DNA from 4 places in the Marinomonas algicola genome. Region 3 is predicted to be linked to each of the others. Evidence: predicted binding sites of a transcription regulator. Region 3 holds the regulator's gene; each other region holds the start of a gene.
The links. Region 3 encodes sigma-54, which starts transcription at its own class of promoters, with help from an activator protein. Its sites were predicted from a motif close to TGGCACNNNNNTTGCTNT; they were not measured.
Positions count from the first base shown of each region.

Region 1 (6,256 bases), 960 kb from region 3:
GTAACGGTAAACATGGATGTTAAAAATGATTTAGCAAACATAGGGTCGTCTGTAACATAAGTTGCGCTAACAACCATAGTTACCAAGGGCAACCATGCTAGGGGAGATACGGGTTTAAACACTTGAATGATAGGGTTAAGCGCACTGTAAATGTGGCCGTTCAAACCAATGAGTATTCCCATAGGTATAGCAATTAAACTGGCTAAACCAAAGCCAGCTAACACTGTGTACAAGCTGGTAAATATTTGGTCAAAGAAGGTTGGTTTACCAGTATAAGGTCTTTTTTTAGCGATATAATCAGGGTCGTTTGCTAATTTTTTAGCATTCCTCACGTCTTGACGCTCGTAAAAAGCAACTTCCTTTTCTCTCTCTTCTATATGATCATTCACCAAGCTATTCCATTGCTGGTACACTACAACAGGGCTAGGAAACTCCCCCAGAGAAGTATTAATACGGCTGGCCGATGTATTCCATAAGGCGAGAAATACGACTATCCCCAACAATGGAAACAACCAGTTTTTTATTGATAGGGCCTCTTTCACCCCACCAAAAACCGCGGCATATGCGTTTTGTTTTATCATCATCAATTACTCTTGGTTGTTTCTACTTTCTGTAATCTCTCGAGATCTATTTACTGTTGTCTCTAGCAACAAAAGGGAGGAACGCCTCCCCTATACTAATTTGCGGTTAAATATCTTCTTTACCTTTAAGGCCAATTGAAAAACTATCAAGGTATTTATTAGGAAAGCGGCCATCATAAGTAACACCGTCTATAAATTCTGTTTGCGGTGGCTTAAAGCCTGTTTCACTCTCTAAATCAGGAAAATCCGCCGCTTCTACCACGCCGTCCGTTATTAATTCATTAACAGCAATGGAATAAATATCAGGGCGGTAGACTTTTTTAGCGATATCTAAGTACCAGGAATCTGGCTTAAATTGATCGATTTGTCCCCAACGGCGCATTTGAGTTAGATACCAGATCGCATCACTGTAATAGGGGTACGTGGCGTTGTGACGAAAGAAGACATTAAAGTCTGGGATATCACGCTTATCACCTTTCTCGTATTCAAACGTTCCAGTCATACTGTTGGCAATCACATCGTAGTCTGCACCAACGTACTGGCTTTTTGATAAGATTTTAACGGCTTCAGGACGGTTAGCATTGTTCTCTTCATCAAGCCATTTGGCCGCTCGAATCATCGCTTTTACGACTCGAATATGCGTATTTGGATTCTCTTCCGCCCAACTATGGCTGACGCCAAACACTTTTTCGGGATTGTTTTTCCAAATTTCATAATCGGTAATAACAGGAACACCAATCCCTTTAAACACAGCCTGTTGATTCCATGGCTCGCCAACACAATATCCATGGATAGTGCCAGCTTCCATCGTTGATGGCATTTGAGGTGGAGGCGTAACAGAAAGAAAGGCATCGGCATTTATTTGGCCACTCACATCACCTTTTGACGGTGCATAATATCCAGGATGAATCCCCCCAGCAGCTAACCAATAACGTAATTCATAGTTGTGTGTCGAGACTGGGAACACCATTCCCATATTAAATGGCTTACCCTCCGCTTTTAATTCATCAATAACAGGCTTAAGTGAACTAGCACGAATTGGGTGAACCGGCTTTCCGTCACTATCATGTGGAATGTTTTGTTTCATTTTTGACCAGACATCATTAGAGACAGTAATGGCATTACCGTTCAAGTCCATACTGAATGCCGTAACAATATGGGCTTCTGTTCCATATCCGATGGTTGCGCCAAGAGGTTGACCTGCCAGCATGTGCGCTCCATCTAACTGCCCATCAATTACTCGATCTAATAACACTTTCCAGTTTGCTTGAGCCTCAAGTGTGACGTACAGTCCCTCATCTTCAAAATAGCCTTTTTCATAAGCAATCGCCAAAGGCGCCATGTCGGTTAATTTAATGAAACCGAAGGTAAGATCTTCTTTCTCAGGCTCACCAATTTCAGCAAAAACAAGATTACTAGAAATAGTCGTCCCTATTACGACACTGCTCATCCACAGTACGCTACGAATCTTACCTACTGATTGCTGGATTTTTGTCAAAACTCGTTTTTTCTCTACAAAACAATTCATAATCACTTCCCACCTGAAACGTTAGCAATAAAAAAAGACACAAAAAAAAGGCGCATGCACAACAAGATAAACTTGCTGTACAGGCGCCTTTGCCATTCTTCAATGAATCTACATTGACTCATTTGTTAATTTTCATTACTTAATTAAAAGCATTAACCATGCCAAAAAAATAAGCCATTGATTTTAAATAAATTTATCTATTATGAAATAGAATACCTACCTTAAATGCCTCTATTTAGAACACGCATGCACTGCTATTTAACATTTATAAGTAGTCAAAACCAAATTCTATACCATCTGGATGAATACGAATTTTATCTTCTGCTACGCCTTTTAACCAGTCACTCTCTGACAAAAGCCCGGTTAGTGAATAAGGTTTGCACGGTTGATTTATATTCAAGGCGCGACAATAAACCCTGTCATCAAAGGTATTGATAGCAAAGTCCAATAGAGAAGAGACAGCCGGCAATTGCCCCCAGCGGTTCATCTGTCCTAAAAGCCATAAGGCATAATCAGTATTAGGGCGATTAATCTTATCGCTAGAAAATTTTTGGTACGCTTCCATTGGCCAATCAAATTGCCCTGAAGGTTTAATCGCACTAAAGCCATACCTTAATTGCTCTGCAGGGCAATTTAAATAATCTGGATGGCTGAGCACAGATAATAACTCTTCAAGATTGGCGGCATCGTCCACCCACTCACATGCCGTGTTTAACGCTCGAATTAATGCATCATGTTGCTCTGAGTTTGCATTGGCCCAGTTTTGGTTTACACCTAATACCTTTTCCGGTGTATTGCCCCAAATTTCATACCCAGTCACTATCATATGACCAATACCCTGCTCTACAGCAAGACTGTTCCATGGCTCTCCAACACAGTATCCATCAATAGCGCTATTCTTAAGGAAGTCAATCATTTTTGTCGGCGGAACAACGATAAGCTCAACGTCTTTGTCCGGGTCAATATTCGCACGACTAAGCCAATCTCGTAATTGGTAATGGTGAGAAGAATATGGATACACCATGGCAAATTTCAGTGGTTTTTCATGTTTACCTTTTTTAGCCATAACGGACTTAAGTGCTTTGCCATTTCTTATCTCGTTAGAATTGTTGGTCTCAGTGCTCATTAATTGATACAACTCATTTGAAACTGTAATGCCATTACCATTTTGACTGACAGTAAAACTTGTCTGTATGTTTACTTTTGCGGAGCCGACACCAAGCCCCGAGGCGAGCGGCATGGAGGCCAACATATGGGCTCCTTGGAGAAGATTAAACGCAACTTTATCCCTTATACTCGCCCAAGACGCCTCTTTTGAAAGTACAACATTCACGCCTTCTTTTTCAAAAAAGCCTTTTTCTTTAGCAATCACAAAAGGTGCGCTATCAATTAATGGAATAAAACCCAAAGAGACATCCGCATCAGAGGGGGCATTTATTGGTATCAAACGATCAAGGGTCGACATTATTTTCCACCTCCAATGAGATCCATTACGGAGATTACATTAAGAGCGACTTCAGACATACGTTGGCTTCTATCCATAGCTAATTTTCTTAATGCTGTATAAGCAGCGGCTTCATCACAGCCTTGATGTTTCATAATCAACCCTTTCGCTTTATCAATTAACTTACGATCTTCTAATTGTGTTTTAACGGTTTCTAATTCCAACTTTAAGGCTTGAAATTCACGGAACCGAGCAATGGCGACTTGCAGAATAGGCTTAAAGCGATTTGGTTGCATGCCATCAACGACATAAGCACTCACGCCAGCCCGAATAGCCGCCTCCATAGAGGCTGACTTATCTTCTTCAGCAAACATGACAATTGGACGAGGGTTATTTTTTGTTAATTGAGACATGTTTTCGAGCATGTCTCTATCAGGAGACTCAATATCAATGATGATCATGTCAGGAAGACTTTCCTGAACAGCTTGAGTAAGGTGCTGGGTATTTTCCAATCTCCGAATCACTTTATAACCGTTATCAATTAAAGCCTGCTCAACAATAGCCGCTCTCGCAGGCTCATTATCAACCAACATAACCGTTAAAGGAGAGTGTGATGTTTTTTGATGCATCGTATAAATTGCCTAAAAGGAATAACCTATCAACTAAGCAAATTGCACGCCTATTCCTAAACATTAAAGGCAGAAAGAAGAAAATAAACGGATGATTCCATTTAATATAGTAGAATGCTTTAAACATAATATTAAATGCTAACAAGAAGATGGTATGATTTATTGAACGAATAAATGGCCGTGGGTATTTGACTAGATACAAAAAAAACAGCGCATCGGATTAATGCACTGTATGGACTTTCTGCACCAAGATAGACAGGCCTAATCTGTCTTTTATATTGGTTTTTTTGAATATGTTTGTCATATGTGACTTTACCGTTCGATCACTAATCGACATTTCAGACGCTATTTGTTTATTACTTAACCCTTTGCTTATATAGACAGCCACTTCGCGCTCTTTTGCAGACAATAACTCGAACGACTCTTGAGAAGCCAAGTCGTCGATATTAATATCCATCGAATTAGCCGTAATCAGTTGATCAATGAAGGATTTACCGACCCAAATCTCCCCCATAGCAACAACGGATAAAACCGTTTCTAGCTGCTTTTTTCCTATATAAGGACTGCATTGCCCATTAATACCCTGAGACAACAGTCTCAAACCGGCCGTTTGGCTTGGCTTGTTAGGGAATGTAATGATTTTTAAACTAGGGTACTCGCGTCGTAAAGTAATAGCGCTCTCTATCATTTGATGAAAATGTTCATGGTCCAAATATATGAAACAATACTCAACGTTATCTGGTTTACTTTCATCTAATAAGCGCTTTAGTTCATCCATTGATAGCACCCTTACAAGCGACTTATCAGAAGGAGCAACGGTTAGCCAATGTTTCCATACAGATTCATTTATATTCAAACAAAGTATCTTCAAAATCGTCCTCGATATCATAAATCATAATGAGTGATTTTTACAAATTATTACAATAGTGTCTGTAATGTTTCGTAATAAAATCAATTATCTGTGTAAGTTTTTATAACTACCTTTCCCTTAACGCATTTTGCTGGGCTTTTAAAATTGGTTTGAGTAAATAATCCAACAAGCTCTTTTTACCAGTTAACACATCAACGGTTGCTTGCATTCCCGGAATAATAGGAAGAGGAACTAAATCTGTGCCTAAAAAGTTTTTATCTGTTCTGATACGAACAATATAAAAACTATTACCTTCTTCATCTAAAATAGTATCTGCCGTAATATTTTCAACCTCTCCCTGAAGCCCTCCATAAATAGCAAAATCATAGGCCGATAATTTAACGACCGCATTCAAACCCGGTTTAATAAAACCAATATCTTCTGGTCGAATTTTAGATTCAATCAATAATGAATCCTCAAGCGGTACAATCTCCATTAAACTTTGACCTGGCTTAATAACACCGCCAACAGTATTGATTTGCAATTGCTTAACAATCCCTTTTACTTGAGATCGAACTTGCGTCCTTTGAACTTTATCTTCCAGAGACACATTCACTTCGGCAATTTGATCCAGTTTACTTCTTACACCCGTAAGATCTTCCTGAGCTTCAGCTCGATACTTAGCATCGCTCTCGATCAACTTGGTTTTCGCTTCAATTAAAGCCGATTCTGCTCGAGGTAATGCAAGCTGCGTCGCCTTCATATCACCTCTCATCTGGTTCACTTGACGCTCTAACTGTAACAATTCAACTTTAGAGACCGCACCTTCATTAAAGGCTGGTCGTGTCAATCGTAGTTCTTCATTTGCTAATTCGAAACTTGTAATCAGGTTATTTAACTTCGCTTCTAGTTCTATAACTTCTTGTTCTTTCTGCAAGACTTGTTGCTGAAATACCGTTTGATTAGCACGTAAAGATTCCCTTCTATTTTCATACAATGACATTTCGCGCATAACTACATTTGGGTAATTTATCCGAGTTGATTCGTCAAAATTTGGTCTTTCTCCTGTCGCTTCAGCGGATAGCCTAGCGGCACGTACCAAGAGACCCACATATTCAGCTTGCCTTTCCCTCAGAGATGATAAGGCCTCTGTATTTTCGATCGTCATTAGAAGTTGATTCTTTTCTACAGTTTGACCCACTTCAATATGAATCTCTTTTAAAA
Region 1 is NZ_CP061941.1:2,624,867-2,631,122, forward strand. Features, by position in the region: gene IEZ33_RS12045 (ABC transporter permease) at 1-581, opposite strand, end outside; gene IEZ33_RS12050 (CmpA/NrtA family ABC transporter substrate-binding protein) at 688-2,031, opposite strand; gene IEZ33_RS12055 (CmpA/NrtA family ABC transporter substrate-binding protein) at 2,375-3,574, opposite strand; gene IEZ33_RS12060 (ANTAR domain-containing response regulator) at 3,574-4,182, opposite strand; gene IEZ33_RS12065 (response regulator transcription factor) at 4,403-5,038, opposite strand; gene IEZ33_RS12070 (HlyD family type I secretion periplasmic adaptor subunit) at 5,160-6,256, opposite strand, start outside.
Region 1: a site for sigma-54 is predicted at 2,256-2,273, ahead of IEZ33_RS12050 (CmpA/NrtA family ABC transporter substrate-binding protein). Genes of this name have one in related genera too.

Region 2 (6,256 bases), 940 kb from region 3:
GCGACATTTCCGTCTTAAAACGTTCAGTAAAGCTGGCTAAAAAACGTACCGCTTCAGTTTGGTTCGATTGGTCTGGGCTTAACCCCATCAGGGGCGCATTAAAGAATTCAGGAAAAATCGCAAAGTCACTTTTGTAATCTGACACGGCATCAATAAAATACTCAACTTGCTTAAGTAGCTCATCGACACTTTCTACTTCACGCATTTGCCATTGAATGGCGCCAGCACGAACCAGCGTTTTTCTAGATTGAATGACGGTCGTTTCTGGCTCAAAGAAAATATTCTTCCATTCTAGAAGCGTGGCATAACCTTGAGACTTTTCATCTTCGGGCATGTATTGTTTTAACAAACGAGTGACTTGAAAATCATTGGATAATTGAAACGATAAGATCGGATCGTAGATTTTACGTTCTTTTACCGCTTCTAAATATTCCAGCGGTGTCATTTCATCCATGTGTTCGTAATAACTTGGAATACGGCCGCCAGCAAGAATGGCTCGTAAATTATGCTGTCTACAGAGCTCCTTTCGTGCTTCGTACAAACGTCTGCCCAGACGGTAACCTCGATAATCTGGGGAAATAAGCACATCTAGGCCATATATAGCATCGCCTTTCTTGTTGTTCAGTATGGTTTCCCTGTGCCCGATCAAATCATCATAGGTATGTGGGTTACTAAAGCGTTCATAATCAACTTGAGAGGATAAGGCAACACCGACAATTTGATCGTGATCGATTAAGCAGATTTGACCTTCAGGAAAGTCTTTAATCAGTTTTTCTATGGTGTGTAGAGGCCATGCTCCTCCAATATCATCGTACACGCTATCCATTAATTCTTTTAACTGTGGGTAATCTTCAGCAGTGATATTACGAATTTTAAGATGCAGATCTTCTAACATGAAACGTCCTATAAATGGTGATTAATCTTAATCATTCATATGAATGCGGGCTGAGTGATTTTACGCAGCATATAACAATACAATGGGGCGCAGATAGTGATTAATAAAGGCGGTATAAAAGAAAACCCCTGCACTTAACAAAAGTGAGGGGTTACCTTAGACAGCCTTACACTTGAGAAATAAGTGTGGGACTATTTTTTAAACTCTGGGTAAGCTTCCATACCACATTCTGAAAGGTCTACACCTTCGTATTCTTCTTCCTCTGATACACGAACTCCCATAACCATTTTGATAACAGACCAAACAATTAAGCTTGCTATGAATACCCAAAGGAAAATAGTTAATGCACCTGCGATTTGTCCGCCGAATGTTGCGCCGTCATTTGTGAATGGTACGGCTAATAGACCCCAAAGACCAACAACACCGTGTACAGAGATGGCACCTACTGGATCATCAATTTTGAGTTTATCGAGAGTCAGAATGGATATAACAACGATTAAACCACCGATGGCTCCGATTACGGTTGCACCAAGCGCTGTTGGAGTCGATGGCTCAGCCGTAATCGCGACTAGACCAGCAAGAGCGCCGTTCAATAGCATTGTTAAATCGGCTTTACCAAACAAAATACGACCTAATGCTAATGCGGCAATCGCGCCACCTGCTGCCGCTGTATTGGTGTTTAGGAATACCATGGCAACAGAGTTTGCGTTTGCTATATCGCCTAATTTTAAAACAGAACCACCGTTAAAGCCGAACCAACCCATCCATAAAATGAATGTTCCAAGTGTCGCCAGTGGTAAATTAGCACCAGGAATAGCACGAACTTCACCGTTAGGACCGTATTTACCTTTACGAGCGCCTAGTAGCAAAACACCTGCTAGAGCCGCCGCGGCACCTGCCATGTGCACAATACCTGAACCTGCGAAGTCAGAGAATCCCATGTCACCTAGGTTGTACATACCGAACACATCATTTCCACCCCAAGTCCAAGAACCTTCAAGTGGGTAGATAACCGCGGTCATGACAACGGCAAATGCTAAGAATGACCAAAGCTTCATACGTTCAGCAACGGCACCGGATACGATAGACATAGCGGTCGCTACAAAGACAACTTGGAAGAAGAAGTCAGATGCACCAGAATAAATAGAGCCGCCTTCGAAGCCATCTTCGCGACTCGCAAAGTCACCCAAAGTCGACGTTACATCAACATCTTGAATACCAGATAAGAACCAAGTACCACCGTACATGATGGAATAACCGCAAACGAGATACATGATGCATGAGATGGCAAACAAAGCGACGTTTTTGGTTAAAATTTCTGTTGTATTTTTGCCGCGTACTAAACCGGCTTCTAGCATGGCAAATCCTGCTGCCATCCACATAACTAATGCACCACATACCAAAAAGTAGAATGTGTCCATGGCATATTGTAAATGAAAAATTTGATCTTGCATGTTGCGCCCCCCTAAGGCTTATAAAATGGAGACCGTATCAAACGGCATCTTCACCTGTTTCGCCGGTACGAATTCGAACCGCTTGTTCAAGATTTACGATAAAGATCTTACCGTCACCAATTTTGCCTGTGTTCGCTGCACCAGTAATGGCTTCAACAACTTGATCAGTCATGTCATCAGCAATGGCGAGCTCAATTTTTACTTTTGGTAGGAAATCTACAACGTATTCAGCGCCACGATATAGCTCGGTATGTCCTTTCTGGCGTCCGAACCCTTTAACTTCTGTTACTGTGATACCCTGCACTCCAATTTCTGAAAGTGCTTCTCTTACATCATCCAATTTAAATGGTTTGATGATCGCTGTTATAAGCTTCATACTTACAGTCTCCTTAACAAGTCTGTTGCGTGTCGTCGTTGTAATTCTTAGGTTTCTCTCATATTCAAGGACTGTGCCAAGAATCTGCAGCCCAATAATGACGAGGGTTCTAGCGATTCATGAACTTTCTGATATAAAAAAGGATGGCCGGTGCGCTTTTTTCGTGCGGCATCATGGGGAGGAATAGGTATTGGGCGCTCTTTTTTTGTGCGTTTGTGTTTTTGTCTAGTAATTAAGCGATAAAATAGTCTTTTTAAATAAAAAACAGACACGAATCTCATTTCAGCTTGTGCTACCATTTGGTTTAAACTTTACCTAACAAATATAGACTTAATATGAATCGTTACATTGTTAACCGTTCCAAGGTGACCGTAATCAAAAGGCGACAGTATGATTGATCAATTTATAAAACAGTTTGGCTCGGGTCTAGAGCAAGCCGCTACTCAGTTGAGCAAACTTCCAGCTGAAGAGGTACAACTGCAATTACAGGCGGTCGTAAAGACAACGTTGTCTAAAATGGATTTGGTCAGCCGGGAAGAGTTTGAAATACAAGCGGCCATGTTGGCGAAATACCGTCAGCGTTTAATTGAACTAGAAGAAAAAGTGAAGCAATTAGAACAAGAGTGAGGCTTGATTCTGACTGGATTTTGTGAATATAATCCATTAAAACGCATCCTAGGAAGGAGGCTAAATTGCTATTTAAATATGAAAGGACTCTATTTTGGCTATTTTTTCGCACCTATTTCACTATACACTTTGGTATTGCTGCTCTCTTTTTTTTGTTTTCTTCGCTAAATTTTATGTTCAAAAAAAATCGTATTTGATGGCGTTTTGTTGGTTATTATTAATACCAGCCTTTACCACAGCGTGCGTCGGCTCACAGAAAACACCCGATGAGACGATAGCGGCAGACTCTGATTCAGACTCCATTAAAGTAACCAAAAACGATTCAAATATAGACACCTTTACCTTAGATAATGGCTTAGACATTATTTTATGGCCAAGAAACAGCGACTCGGCGACATTTAGACTATTGGTTCACAGTGGCAGTTTACAAGAAAATGATGATCAGCTTGGCCACGCTCATTTTGTTGAGCATATGGCCTTCAATCAACTAAATGACAAAGGTGAGCGCCCAATTCAGGAGCAATTAGATGCGTTGGGATTGAATATGGGCAAGCACGCAAATGCCTATACGTATTTCGATCATACAGAATATAGCTTATCCATTAAGCAGAACGACTCAACTAAAAGCCTTCAAGCGTTAGAATTACTCAGTAACTTTGCGTTTAATACTCATTTTGATTATCAAGAAGTTGAAAAAGAAAAGCCCATTATTATTGAAGAGTGGCGTTTAAGAGACCCTAATAATGATTCTATTTCTCAGCAATTAGTGAATGACATTCTTGAAGACAGCTACTACTCCAAGCGTTTTCCTATTGGCACTTTAAAGCATATTAAAAACACAACAGCAGAATCGCTTCAGGTGTTTTATTCAGATCACTATCGTGCCGATAACGCAACATTGATCATTACAGGTAATATCGATCGGAATAAAATTAAACAGCGTATTCAAGAGCGCTTTCAAGGTTGGAGATCATCGGGTAAAGGTAAGTCATCTCGCTTTGACTTACCTAAGGCAAACAATACAGGCGTTGCTATCTATACTGATGAAACGATTAATAAGCATGTCGTAACACGTTCCCATACATTCGAAAAATCGTTTTTTAACAGTCAATCAGGCCTTATTCAAAAGGATCAGCTAAGCGCTCTCATCGCTATTTTTAATGATAGGGTTAAACATCGTTTGGTGGAAACTCAGGGGAATGTGTCATCCATTTTTGCTGAATTCGTGTCTGACCCTGCAATTTATCGAACGAGTCTTAACTTTACCTCCATGAGTAATGCCGATGGTGTTCCGCAAGCCAGTCAGATCATAACAGAAGAAATCGCTAAAATGATTAAATATGGTGTGTATGGCAAGGAGTGGTTTGCTTGGCGTAAAACAAGATTGAATCGTCTTTCTGATGATTTTAATGCTCCTGATTATCTGGCTTATGTGGCGTCACAATATGCATTAAATAATGGGGTTATGCTAAGTGAGAAACACTACGTACGTTTACTTAACGATGCACACTTAAATACAGAGCTAGTCGATCTACAAAAATTGGCGAAGACCTTTTTCTCCCTCCCTAGTAACGTTATTTTGATGCATAAGCGAGGTCAACCGGCACCTTCAAAAGACGTGCTCTTAAGTTATTTTTCAAGTTCCACCAAGCCTATTCTGCCGATTAAAGCCGTTGTAAAAGACATTCACTGGCCGCTATCGAAAGCGCCTGGAAGCATTCTGCAAAAAACAAACCTTACGAATGGGATTGTTGAGTATCGGTTAAGTAATGGTTTGATGGTACGCCTTTATGAAACACAACAAGAGCAAAATAATGTCGCTTTGCAACTGGTTGGTTTAGGTGGACTTAATGAAATGCCTGAAGACGATGTCTTGGCAGCACGCTTAGCTACGTCTGTTATGGGGGCCAGTGGCTTAAGAGACATGACAGGATCGGAGCTAAAAGATTGGTTGTCTAACACTGATGTTGGTTTATCTCATCATTTTACTTTTAATTCGAGAGAGTTAGAGATGCGCTCTTCTACGGAAGATCTGGCTGTATTATTAAGGCTTATGCATGTTGCATTAACAGAAGTGAAAGTTGATCCAAACGTATTTGCCCATATTCAGAAATTAAATTTAGATCAACTGCAACAAATGAGCCAGACGCCCACAAATGACTTCACTTTACGTGCGGAGTCGGTACTAACAAACAACGACCCAGCCTTTCGTCGTATGACAGCGGCTGAAGTATCAAACATCGATGCTGAACGAATGACTACTATCTACGAAACGTATTTTAAGGGAACACAAAACTACGTTTTAACCCTTGTTGGCGATGTTACGCCTGAACAGTTAGAACCTCTATTAATTCACTCTGTCGCGAATATTCCTCAAACAGAAGCGCAAAGAGGCATGCCCAGAGACAACCCTATCGCTCCTCAATCTATCACTGTTGAAGGCGATGGATCAAACGTGAAGGCAACAGGCGTGACCATTATCAAAACATTGCCTAAACACGCATTTGCAGATGATTTTCATCCAGATGTCTCTTGGATTCAACAGCATTTTAATAAAGTCTTGTTTAACGAAATACGGGAAGAGCAAGGACTTGTATACGCTATCAATGTGACTGTTGAAGGAACGAACCCTGCTTCAACGGCTTACTCTCTTAGAATCGACTTTTCAACGGACCCTAGTAAGGCGAAGCAGGTTGTTAAGGAAATTAATAAGGTCTTATTGAACGCCTCTGATGCGAAACCGACAACCGATGAATTAAGGAAAGCTATAATAGAAAAACGTCAACAATATGTTAAAGAGCTCGATGACATAAAGACATTGTCTGTATTACTTGCGGGCGCCGAGTTTCAAGGCTTTACCTTAGACACTATTTTTTCGGCTGAAGACTATATCCCTCAAACAAA
Region 2 is NZ_CP061941.1:727,713-733,968, forward strand. Features, by position in the region: gene IEZ33_RS03210 (carbon-nitrogen hydrolase family protein) at 1-895, opposite strand, end outside; gene IEZ33_RS03215 (ammonium transporter) at 1,087-2,349, opposite strand; gene glnK (P-II family nitrogen regulator) at 2,387-2,725, opposite strand; gene IEZ33_RS03225 (accessory factor UbiK family protein) at 3,116-3,352, shown strand; gene IEZ33_RS03230 (M16 family metallopeptidase) at 3,447-6,256, shown strand, end outside.
Region 2: a site for sigma-54 is predicted at 2,787-2,804, ahead of glnK (P-II family nitrogen regulator). Genes of this name have one in related genera too.

Region 3 (6,256 bases):
ATCCCACCGGAAAGCTCTGAAGGCATTAACTGAGCCGCCCCTCTCAAACCGACGCTTTCCAATTTCATTAAGACAATGTCTCGTATTGTCTCTTCCTTATAATTTGTATGTTCTCTCAAAGGGAAAGCGACGTTTTCGAAAACACTGATATCCGAAAATAAAGCGCCACTTTGAAACAACATTCCGATCTTTTTACGCAGAGTGTAAAGTTCAGTTCGAGAAATTAAAGGAACATTCTTACCATCTACTAAAACGCTCCCGATAGAAGGAAATAACTGTCCACCAATTAAGCGAAGTAAGGTTGTTTTACCCGTTCCACTTGGGCCCATAATAGCGGTAATTTTGCCTTTGGGGATTTGTATGGAAACATTTTTATAGATTTCTCTGTTGCCTCGAGAAAAACTCATACCTTGGATATCTACATAGAATTCTGACAAAGACCTTTCCTTCTCTCAAACTCAGTATTGCGATACTACCATCGTCATAAGTTAAAGAGAATGCAAATAGAAAGGATTTATCTCGACATAAACATCGGTTAAGTCTTGAATTTACTTCATAAACTTCATTAAATAACACTCCTTACGAAAACTGAGAGTTAAACACTAAATGCTACTTTTTATTGCCGCACTAATCTCTGGCTTAATAATACTGGTTATAAGTTCAGACAAGTTCATTGAACATTCAGCTCTAGTGGCTGAAAAACTTAACATTAGCCCTATCATCATTGGCCTAACTCTTATCGCATTAGGAACATCCGCACCTGAAATGGTGGTTTCAGCAATCGCCTCACTTGATGGTGCCCCAGAAATAGCAATAGGCAATGTACTAGGCTCTAATATCGCCAATATTGCTTTAGTTTTTGGCTCAACACTTTTTATAAGCGCCATTTCAATTAAACAAGGGCTATCTACCAAAGAGGTGCCCTTGTTAATGTTCATCACCTTACTGGTTGGCGCTCTACTTTACGATCTACACCTAAGCATTTCAGATGGTGTCATTTTAGTTATCGCTTTTATTGTCGTGCTAACCTTATTGCTACGTGGCAGTAAAAACTTAGAAGAAGAGCTGAGCGAAGAATTACCAGACGCCGAGACAGCAAGTCTAGGAAAATCTCTTCTGATCGCTATTCTTGGCTTGATTGCTTTAATCGGCAGCTCAAAACTGCTTGTTTGGGGTGCCATTGGTATCGCTCAATTTTTTGGTGTCAGCGAACTGCTGATTGGACTGACTATTGTGGCAATAGGTACCAGCCTACCTGAGTTAGCGGCCTCAATAACGAGCGTAAAGAAAGGCCATCATGACATGGCTATTGGTAATATTTTAGGGTCGAATCTTTTTAATTTAGCCACAGTACTTCCCTTACCTGCATTACTGGCCCCAAGCTTCATTGAAAGCAATGTTTTTTACCGTGATTACGTATGGGTTCTTGGTTTGACGATGCTATTTTGTTTGTTAATCGTATTTTTTAATTCTAAAAAACGAACGGCAATCCCAAAATGGGTTGGTGCTCCTCTAATAATTGGCTACCTAGTGTATTTATTCACCCTTTATCAATCGAGCACTATCTAAGTAACGTGAATCAATTGAAAAACAAGGTAACAAAATGAAAAAATGGCAACTCTTACCACTGTTATTAGGTGGACTATTGCTATTCTTCTTGGCATTTTATATGGGTCTGACCCCAAAACAATCTTTAATTGAAGCCGAAGCACTTGATAGTGCACCAGACTATTTTATTACGGATTTTAAAATAGTGGCATTTGACATAAGTGGTAACAAGGTCGAAACATTAAGCGCCAAAGAACTCAAGCACTACAACGAAGCAAATGAGTCTTATCTTCAACAGCCAAATATGTCAGAATCACAACAAGGTGGCAGTTGGGTCGCAAAAAGCGATTCAGGACTGATTAACGACTCCACAAAAGAGATTAATTTATACGGCCGTAGTGAGATAGTTCACACCAGCAAATCTGGTAACACCGTTCATTTAAGCGCGGATAAAATACTTTACAGCGAAACCAAGCAAGAAATTTTTGCTACTGGTAATGCCTCATTATTGTCTGAATCAGGCAAAACCCAAGCCACTGATATTGGCGTAAATATAAATGACGAAACTGTTGCATTTAGCGGAGAAGTAAATGGTCAATATAAAACAGCTAAATAAAAGATTGATAGCGCTCGCCATCCTGACTTCTAGCACGCTAAGTTACGCGTTGGATAATGACTTGCAAAGCCCCTTAAACATTGCGGCTGACAAGGCCTATTTTGACCAGGGCTCTGGGATAGCGATTTACGAAGGTAATGTCACTGTTAAGCAAGGCTCCATTTTCATTCAAGCCGATTACCTAAAAGTTACAAGCTCAACAGACACCAACCAGTTTCGCCAACTGGATGCAACGGGATCACCTGCAAAATTCAGCCAACAAATCGATGAAGATGGGAATCATATAATTAGCCATGGAGATAAAATTCGTTATCAAACAACCGACGCTACGCTTGAATTAAGTGGACAAAGCTACGTAAAGCTTAAAGGTGACGAAATCAATGCTGACTTCATTCAATACATGATAGATAAAGGCACCTTCACAGCTCGAAGGGATGATTCAGGTCGAGTAAATATGACTTTATTACCGCAAACACAAGAAGGTAAATAATGGCATTACTGGAAGCTAAAAACTTAGCGAAAAGCTATAAAAAAAGACCTGTCGTAATTGACGTATCTCTTTCTGTCGAGTCCGGTGAAGCCGTTGGTCTTCTGGGTCCTAATGGAGCAGGTAAAACCACTTGTTTTTATATGATAGTAGGCATGGTTAAAAATGATAACGGTGAAATATATATTGATGGAGAACCTGTAACGACATTGGCCATGCACTCTAGAGCTCAAAAAGGCATTGGCTACCTTCCGCAGGAAGCGTCTATATTTCGAAAAATGTCTGTTGAGAACAATATCCTTGCCATTTTAGAAACCAGAAAAGACCTAACAGACACACAGCGTAAAGAAGAACTTGAAAAACTTCTCGAAGAATTTCATATTACTCATATTAGAAAGAATTTAGGCATGGCTCTTTCTGGAGGCGAGCGACGACGAGCAGAAATAGCCAGAGCCCTAGCAACCAACCCTAAATTTATATTATTAGACGAACCTTTTGCAGGTGTTGACCCTATCTCTGTTGGCGATATAAAACAAATCATTAGGCAATTACAAGAAAGCGGCATTGGGGTTCTTATTACAGACCATAATGTAAGGGAAACCCTTGATATTTGCGACAAAGCTTACATTGTCGGAAACGGCCATATCATCGCTTCGGGCGATGCTGAGACCATTATCAACAATGAACAAGTAAAAAAGGTTTATTTAGGTGAGAACTTCCGCCTTTAATCTTTTAATTTCCCAATAAAAGGGAGTACTATGCATAACTCGTTCCAACATAATCAAACAAAAAGCGTTTCTCTATGAAGCAGTCTCTACAGTTGAAAATGGGTCAGCAACTGACCATGACCCCGCAGCTACAACAAGCTATTCGCTTATTGCAGCTTTCTACAATAGATTTACAACAAGAAATACATGAATTTCTTGAGTCAAACCCCCTATTAGAAATTGACGATGAACAAAGCTCATCTGAGACAACGGCAAACGAATCTGAACAAAAAAAGCAAGAGGAGCCAGAAACTCAGCCAAGTGAAGAAGCCACAATTGAATCTGAATGGACGGATAGTATTCCAGAAGAGCTCTCTATTGATAGCTCATGGGAAGACACCTTTCAAAGCTCCGCGGCCGTGTCTGAATCCCAAGGTTTCGAAGGGGATTTTGATTTTGAAAGTCGCAATTCCGCTTCTGAGAGCATTCAGGATCACTTAATATGGCAACTTAACCTGACTACGATGTCAGACAGAGATATTGAAATTGCCTATTCTTTTATTGAAAGCGTTCAACCAGATGGTTACCTAGGTGCCTCACTGCATGAAATATGGGATTCTCTTCAGGGAACCATTGAAGATTTAGAAGAAGACGAAGTTGTTGCTGTTCAACATAGACTACAACGCTTTGACCCTGTGGGGGTATGTTCCGTTGATTTGCGAGAATGCTTGCTGGTTCAACTTGAAGCCTATTCAACACACCCTTTGTATAAAAATACAAAAACGGTAGTTGATCACTATCTAAACCTCTTAGGTAACCGAGATTTTTCCCAGCTTTGTAGACGCGCGAAACTAAAAGAAGATACATTAAAAGACGTTATTCATTTAATACAGCAGCTCAACCCAAGGCCAGGCAGTTTAATTGATGCAGATGACACAGATTATGTTATACCAGATGTCTCAGTTAAGAAGAAAAATGGTGAATGGCAGGTTGAGTTAAACAACGACGCTCTACCGCCAGTAAAAATCAACAAAACCTATTCAACAATGGCAAATACTCTGAAGAATACTGAGGACGCAACATACATAAAAAACTCACTTCAAGAAGCCAAGTGGTTTATAAAGAGTTTACAAAGCCGCAATGAAACACTACTAAAAGTGGCTAGCTGTATTGTTGAAAAACAGATAGACTTTTTCGAGCAAGGCGAGGAAGCAATGAAGCCGATGGTATTGCATGATGTTGCCGAAGAAGTGGGCATGCACGAATCCACTATTTCCCGCGTGACCACGCAAAAATACATGCATACACCGAAAGGAATATTCGAATTAAAATATTTTTTCTCAAGCCATGTAAATACGGCTTCAGGCGGAGAATGCTCTTCCACAGCAATCCGCGCTATGATAAAAAAACTTGTTGCCGAAGAACCTGCTAAGAAACCATTAAGTGACAATAAATTAGCCACCATTCTAGAAGAACAAGGGATTAATGTAGCAAGGAGAACGGTTGCAAAATACAGAGAAGCAATGAACATTCCTCCTTCAAACGAAAGAAAACGATTAGTTTAATACTGGATAAAAGACTCATGTCACTTATTACTATGTTAAAACCAGAATTGACTCTGGCAAAACAGAAGATTATCAGCAAAAAAAGAGTACTGGAAAATATAGCAAGTGCGGTATCAAACAGATTACATTGTGACGAAAATGCAATCTACGCGGGACTATTAGCCAGAGAAAAACTTGGTAGTACGGGAATCGGGGAAGGCATCGCTATCCCGCATTGTCGATTAGAGTCGGCTAATCATGCTGCAATATTAGTTATGTCGTTAGAAAGCTCTATTGATTTTGACTCTATAGACAGAAAACCTATAGATTTGATTTTTGCACTCATTGTACCGCCAAGTGAATGCGACGCCCATCTCTCGACACTTGCTCAAATTGCACAATTAGCACAGTCACCCAATGGGTTAAACGCTTTAAGAGAAGCGCAAACTAATGAATCACTATTTGCAGCATTTGAAAAACTGCTACAAGGATAAACATGCAAGAACAATCTATTACTATAATTAACAAGTTAGGACTGCATGCACGAGCGGCAGGTAAACTGGTGGAAACCACATCTAAATTCAGCTGTGATATCACCATTGAAAAGGATGGTCGTAACGTAGATGGCAAAAGCATTATGGCCATGATGATGTTAGCGGCAGGTAAAGGTACTGAAATCACTATCAAAGCAAATGGTGAAGATGAAGAGCTTGCATTAACAGCCATTATTGAGCTTATTAATAACCGCTTTGGTGAGGGTGAATAGACCTTCAATTTAAGAAAAGTCATTATGTCAGAGCAAGCGACGCTAACACATCTAAAAGCCGTAACAGCCTCACTTGAGGCTGGCACCACTTCCCAAATACGCTATTTATTAAATGGCGCGTTACCGGCTCAAGACGTCGCTCGCTTATTAGAGTCATCCCCCCCTAAAGAGAGACAACTTCTTTGGGACCTAATTGATAGCAAAAACGAAGGTGAAATCCTTCAATATTTAACTGAAGACATTAGTATTCCTTTCCTTAAAAAAATGGATACTAAACAACTCTTAGCTGTGTCAGAGCAATTCGAGACCGATGACCTCGCTGACATGCTACAACACTTACCAGAAAAAATTGTTAAAGAAGTGCTGGCCTCCATGTCAGCACAGAATAGATTACGAGTTGAAGCCCTACTAAGCTACCCAGAAGACTCCGCTGGTGGCTTAATGAATACAGATACAATTACCATACGCCCAAATATAACCGTTGACATTGTATTTCGTTTCCTCAGAAGACATAAGAAACTACCCGATATGACTGATAACTTATTAGTTGTCAGCCGCTCAGACCGCTTTTTAGGCACACTGCCATTA
Region 3 is NZ_CP061941.1:1,666,842-1,673,097, reverse strand. Features, by position in the region: gene IEZ33_RS07545 (ATP-binding cassette domain-containing protein) at 1-407, opposite strand, end outside; gene IEZ33_RS07540 (calcium/sodium antiporter) at 607-1,569, shown strand; gene lptC (LPS export ABC transporter periplasmic protein LptC) at 1,604-2,164, shown strand; gene lptA (lipopolysaccharide transport periplasmic protein LptA) at 2,139-2,654, shown strand; gene lptB (LPS export ABC transporter ATP-binding protein) at 2,654-3,379, shown strand; gene IEZ33_RS07520 (RNA polymerase factor sigma-54) at 3,454-4,923, shown strand; gene IEZ33_RS07515 (PTS sugar transporter subunit IIA) at 4,941-5,396, shown strand; gene IEZ33_RS07510 (HPr family phosphocarrier protein) at 5,399-5,668, shown strand; gene mgtE (magnesium transporter) at 5,693-6,256, shown strand, end outside.

Region 4 (6,256 bases), 1.8 Mb from region 3:
TCATACGTTGAGTTAGACTGTCTGCTAGGCCTAAAGATCTGGCGGCTTCGGTTTGTCCCCAGTTCACCGATAAAATGCCCGCACGTACGATCTCGGCAATGAAAGACCCAGTGTAAGTTGATAGAGCAATCAGAACGGCCACAAACTCAGGTGGAAGTACCATGCCCCCAGTGATGTTGAAACGGCTTTTTGCAGGTAGATCAAACTCAATAGGTGAACCTGCCATAAAATAAAAAGCCAAGGTCATTACAATAATGATCCCTAAAGAGCCCCAATACGCAGGAAACCATAATCCAGTTCTTGTCTGGCGCTTTTTAGCCCAAATAACCAATGCAATAGAGGCAATAATAGACGCAATAAAGCCAAAAATAACCAAACCAAAACCATCTTGAAAGATCGGGTTGGGTGAGTATATGCCACGTTTATTGAGCATAAAGTCACCAAACAAAATACTGTTTCTAGGTGAGGGTAGCGTTGACAGAACGGCGAAATACCAGAAGAACATTTGCAGTAGTAAAGGAATATTACGCAGAGTTTCTATGTATACCGTTGCCAATCGAGAGACTAACCAGTTCTTTGATAATCTCGCTAACCCCATGATTATGCCAATGATTGTCGCGAAGAAAATACCTATAAAGGAAATTACGAAGGTATTAAGCAAAGCCACAATAAAAGCGCGACCATAGGTGTCTGCTTCAGTATATTCAATTAAGTGAATTAGAACTGGGAATCCGGCAGGTTCATTTAAGAAGGTAAAACCTGTTGATATTCCTCGGTTCTCCAAGTTAGCTTGAAGGTTGCTGAATAGGTAATAACCTACAAAAACCACCAAGGCTAAAAGCGCTATTTGAAAGATGAGGGCGCGATTGCCAGCATCATTAAAAAAGCTATTATTATTAGTCGAAGTTTTATCGCTCATCTCGTTTCAGGCAAAAGAATTGCTCGTCAGATGGAAAGGAGGGAGATGCACAGCTACTGAATTGTAGCTGTGCGATACCATGGTATTTGCAAAAATTAGCAAATATTAACGAACTGGTGGTGCGTACATAACACCGCCTTCAGTCCATAGGTTGTTCACGCCACGAGGTAAGCCTACCGCTGTGTTAGGACCTACGTTATTTTCGAAGCTTTCACCATAGTTGCCGACTTGAGCAATAATGTCATAAGCCCAGCTTGCAGAAAGACCTAGTTGCTCACCCATATTACCTTCAGCGCCTAGAAGACGACGGATGCCTGGATCTTTTGTATCTGTTTTAATTTTAGCAACATTCTCAGACGAGATGCCCATTTCTTCTGCGTTAACTTGAACAAAGATAGACCAAGTTACAATGTCTTTCCATTGGTTGTCACCGTGACGAACTACTGGGCCTAGAGGCTCTTTAGAGATCGTTTCAGGAAGAATCACGTGAGCACTTGGATCTGCAAGTTTTGAACGGTGAGCGGCAAGGCCTGATTTATCCGTTGTGAATACATCACAACGGCCAGATGCGTAAGCGGCTAATGCTTCATCTGCTTTCTGAACGATAACAGGAACATAAGATAGACCGTGTTTACGGAAGAAGTCAGCCATGTTTAACTCAGTTGTTGTACCTTGCTCTGTACAAACGGTTGCACCATCAAGGTCATTAGCTGATTCAACACCTAGGTCTTTACGAACCATGAAACCTTGACCGTCATAGAAGTTTACAGCGGTGAAGTCCAGACCCAAAGACGAGTCACGAGTGTAAGTCCAAGTTGTGTTACGAGAAAGAATATCAATTTCACCTGATTGTAATGCGGTAAAACGTTCTTTTGCAGAAAGAGGAGTGAATTTAACTTTAGTGGAATCACCAAAAATAGCGGCAGCGGCAGCACGGCATGAATCGACATCAATACCCGCCCATTCACCTTTTTCATCCGCATTTGAGAAACCTGGAACTCCTTGGCTTACTCCACACTGAATAAAGCCTTTTGCTTTTACATCATCTAATGTTCCTGCCGTTGCTCCAGCACTAACTGTAACGGCAATTGCGGCAGTTGAAAGTAACTTACTTACATTCGATTTCATTATTGAGCCTCCCAGGGCATTCTTTTATTGTTAACATTCACAAAATTTATATTTCGTTCAAACTTTAATAAAGCAAAGCATGTGCCAACATTTTGTTATTCTTTTTGTTGTATTTTTTCAGCGGATTATCCTGTGAATATCTCCACTTGCTATATAGAATGACTGTTCAGCCGCTGTAGTCAAGAGAAAAATGCGTTTTTAGTGGTGCATTTTTGATATTTAAAGTAAGACTTGACTAAATAGTGATCTATTGATTTATAAATATAATCACTTGAAAAAAAATCTTTAAAGAAAACTATGTCTTAGTTTCTTTATAAATAGTGTAAAGTGTCTATCTAAATTGCAATTCTGTAGATCAAAAGTGTATTTAATGGCAATTTCTTTAGCGCATCCCTCATAAGGGTTGTTTTATTTTGGTGCACAAAAGCCAAATAAAGCGATATTTTCTTTGATTATTTTACACTGACTCATTTTGGGCTTTCCATTTCCAGTGCTCGCAATATACTTAAGTGTCAGTTTAACCTTATTTGTTGTAAGGAGATCTATTATCGATGGATAATTCTTTAAAGCCGCTAGATCGGCTTGATAAAAAAATTCTTCGAGAGCTTCAAATTAATGGGCGACTTTCTAATGTTGAATTAGCCAGTCGTGTTGGTTTGAGCGCTACACCTTGTTTAGAGCGTGTTCGAAGACTAGAACGTAATGGTTATATTACGGGGTATTGTGCTCTGGTTAACCCGCGTAAAGTAGAAGCGGGCCTACTTGTTTTTGTCGAAATTCGACTAAAAACAACGTCTCCCGAAGGATTTAATGAATTCAAAGAGGCTGTCAGTAAGATTCCTGAAGTATTAGAATGCCATCTTATTGCAGGGGACTTTGAGTACCTATTGAAGGCGCGAGTTTCAGATGTTGAAGCCTATCGACTTTTACTGGGGGAGACATTGCTAATTTTGCCACATGTAAGGGAATCAAGAACTTATGTGGCTATGGAAGAAGTGAAAAATACGACAGTAGTGAATATTCGATAATATTTTAGGGTTAAACATTTAAGTAATCTTGCTGAATAGGTAGCCAACGAGACAATAAAGGCTCTATATGTTCATGATGTGATTGATACATCAGTAGGGCGGCACTTTGTACTTGCTCTAACATCGCTTTGTCTCGTTGTAAGTCGGCTACTTTAAATTCCATTAACCCCGTTTGTCGTGAGCCTAATAGCTCTCCTGGCCCGCGTATTTCTAAGTCTTTTTCCGCTATTTTAAACCCATCTGACGTTTCTCTTATAATGCCTAAACGAACTTTTCCGTGCTGGCTTAATGGGGTTTTATATAAGAGTACGCAGTGACTCGCCGCTTGTCCTCGACCGACTCGGCCTCTAAGTTGGTGTAATTGTGCTAAACCTAATCGCTCCGGGTTTTCTATCACCATTAGACTTGCATTAGGTACATCGACACCTACTTCGATAACCGTTGTAGCCACCAAGAGTTGACTGTCTCCTTGCTTGAATTCTTGCATGATGGCGGCTTTTTCTGGGGCCTTTAATCGTCCATGTATCAGTCCTATTTTAATGCCTGCCAGAGAGTCTGAAAGCATAACAGCCGTCTCTTCAGCGGCTTGACATTGCAGCGCTTCTGACTCTTCAACTAACGTACAAACCCAATAAGCTTGTTTGCCTTCGTTACAGGCCGCTCTAACTCGTTCAATGACCTCATTACGCCTTTTATCTGAGACAACAATGGTTGTGACAGGGGTTCTTCCAGGAGGCAACTCATCAATGACCGAGCAATCAAGGTCCGCATAAGCCGACATGGCTAAGGTTCGCGGGATCGGTGTCGCCGTCATAATTAACTGATGAGGTTGTAATAGACCGTCAACCCCTTTTTCTCTTAATGCCATTCGCTGATGGACACCAAACCTATGCTGTTCATCTATAATCGCCAATGATAAGTTTTTAAACTGGACACTTTCTTGAAATAAAGCATGAGTGCCAACCACGATTAATGCTGTGCCGTTTGCAATACGTTCTAGTTGTGAAATACGTGCGTTGCCTTTTAATTTACCAACCAGCCAGGCCACTTCGATATCCAGAGGTTCAAACCATTGTTTGAAATTGTTAAAATGCTGTTCTGCCAAAATTTCTGTTGGCGCCATAATGGCGACTTGCAGCCCCTTTTGTATAAAGGTGGCGGCAGACATCGCTGCAACCAGTGTTTTACCTGAGCCGACATCGCCCTGAACTAACCTAAGCATTGGATGGCCAGACGACACATCTTGCATTACTTCTTGAAAGACGCGTTGTTGAGCATTTGTTGGTTGAAAAGGAAGTGATTCGAGTAACTTCCCTAAGACGGCACCTGCTTCTGAAATAATTGGTGCTCGATCGAGTTTCGCCTGTTGCTTTTTATTGACTAAGCTAAGTTGATGGGCGAGCAGCTCTTCGAATGACAGACGAAACTGTGCTGGGTGTTTACCCGATGCAAGTAATGCAACGTCGGCTTCGGCTGGCGGTTTATGTAGGTAGTGAATAGCATCGACTAATGGTGGTAACTGAAACTTATGACGAATGGCCTCAGGCAGCCATTCGATGACATTATAAGGCGTAACTCGTTCTAACGCTTGTTCACAAAAGCTTCTCATTTTGAGTTGAGTTAACCCTTCTGTTAATGGATAAGTCGGTGTTAACTGAGCCTGTTCTGTAGATGGAGTAAACTCATCGGCTAAAGAGTACTCGGGATGAAATATCTCATAACCAAAGCTGCCTCGTTTTATTTCACCAAAGGCTCGTATTGTCTTACCCGATTCGAATTGCTTTTTCTGACCTGCGGTAAAATGGAAGAAGCGTAAAGTAAGTGTGCCTGAGTGGTCTTTGACGCGACATAATAGGCTTCTTCTTTTCCCCATGGCTACTTCACAGCCAATTACATCCCCCTCTATAACGACCTCATCCCCAAGCCGAAGGCGTCCAATAGGTACGACTTTTGTCCGGTCTTGGTAGCGCATAGGTAAATGAAACACCAGGTCTTGTAGGCTGTGTATATTGAGCTTTGCTAACTTCTCCGCAACCGCGCTACCAATACCTTTAAGTTCCGTAACGGGTATGGTTTCTAAGCCTGACATAAAGCGTCCTATTGAATCATTAGGGGGATGTGTTAATCATAAAGACAATGTCTTACAGGCGTCTTTAATTGATTGGCTCAAAGCCTCAATTGCTTTTGGTCGCGGAAAGCTAATTCTCCACGCAAGTGCGACAGTTCTTTTTGGTACGGGTGATGCAAAAGGTCTCACTTCTAGTAAATTGTGATCAATACGAGTAACGGCGGATTTGGGTAAAACGGTGACGCCCAACCCTGATGCAACCATATAACGAATGGTTTCTAATGAGCTGCCATTGACTATGGTACGAGCATTGCCGTATTCATCTTCATTAAGAATGGGGCAGGCTTCCATTACCTGGTCGCTAAAACAATGCCCTTTTCCTAGCACCAATAAATTGTCTGTGCTTAATTGGTCTGTGTGTATTTCTGGTAACTTGGTCCAAGGATGATCTTTTGGCATTAACACCACAAACTCTTCTTCATAGATGGATTGGGTGACAACATCGGGCTCCTTAAAAGGTAGGGCTACAATAATGGCATCAAGTTCCCCATTACGCAGCTTTGGCCTCAGGTTTTCCGTTAAGTTTTCTTCTATCATTAATGGCATACCACTCGTTAGTGCATGCAGCGATGGTATAATGTGGGGGAAGAGATAAGGTGCTATGGTATAGATGGCGCCAACCTTTAATGGACCTTTTAGCTGATTTTGGCCTGATGATGCCAGTTCTTTTATCACGTTTGCTTGTTCTAAGACTTTTTTGGCTTGTTGAATGATTTGATCGCCGATAGGGGTGATGTAAACAGAATTCTTGCTTCTTTCGAAAATGGCCGCTCCAAGCTCTTCCTCTAACTTTTTCACGGCGACACTTAATGTTGGTTGAGATACGTTACAATTGTGTGCTGCACGACCAAAATGTTGCTCGTCCGCTAGCATGACTATGTATTTCAATTCCGTTAATGTCATAGTGATTATGCCCTTTTTTGGTTCATTACTAATAACTATGATAATACATATTTTGATAAAATGTACTCTAAGATTCTGAAAAAATAGGAAATGTTATGGCTAACATACTGATCGCTGGCTGCGGAGATATTGGTTCACGCCTCGCAGAAA
Region 4 is NZ_CP061941.1:4,223,200-4,229,455, reverse strand. Features, by position in the region: gene IEZ33_RS19445 (amino acid ABC transporter permease) at 1-919, opposite strand, end outside; gene IEZ33_RS19440 (amino acid ABC transporter substrate-binding protein) at 1,025-2,047, opposite strand; gene IEZ33_RS19435 (Lrp/AsnC ligand binding domain-containing protein) at 2,599-3,075, shown strand; gene recG (ATP-dependent DNA helicase RecG) at 3,086-5,164, opposite strand; gene IEZ33_RS19425 (hydrogen peroxide-inducible genes activator) at 5,201-6,106, opposite strand; gene IEZ33_RS19420 (NAD-dependent epimerase/dehydratase family protein) at 6,202-6,256, shown strand, end outside.
Region 4: a site for sigma-54 is predicted at 2,117-2,134, ahead of IEZ33_RS19440 (amino acid ABC transporter substrate-binding protein). Genes of this name have one in related genera too.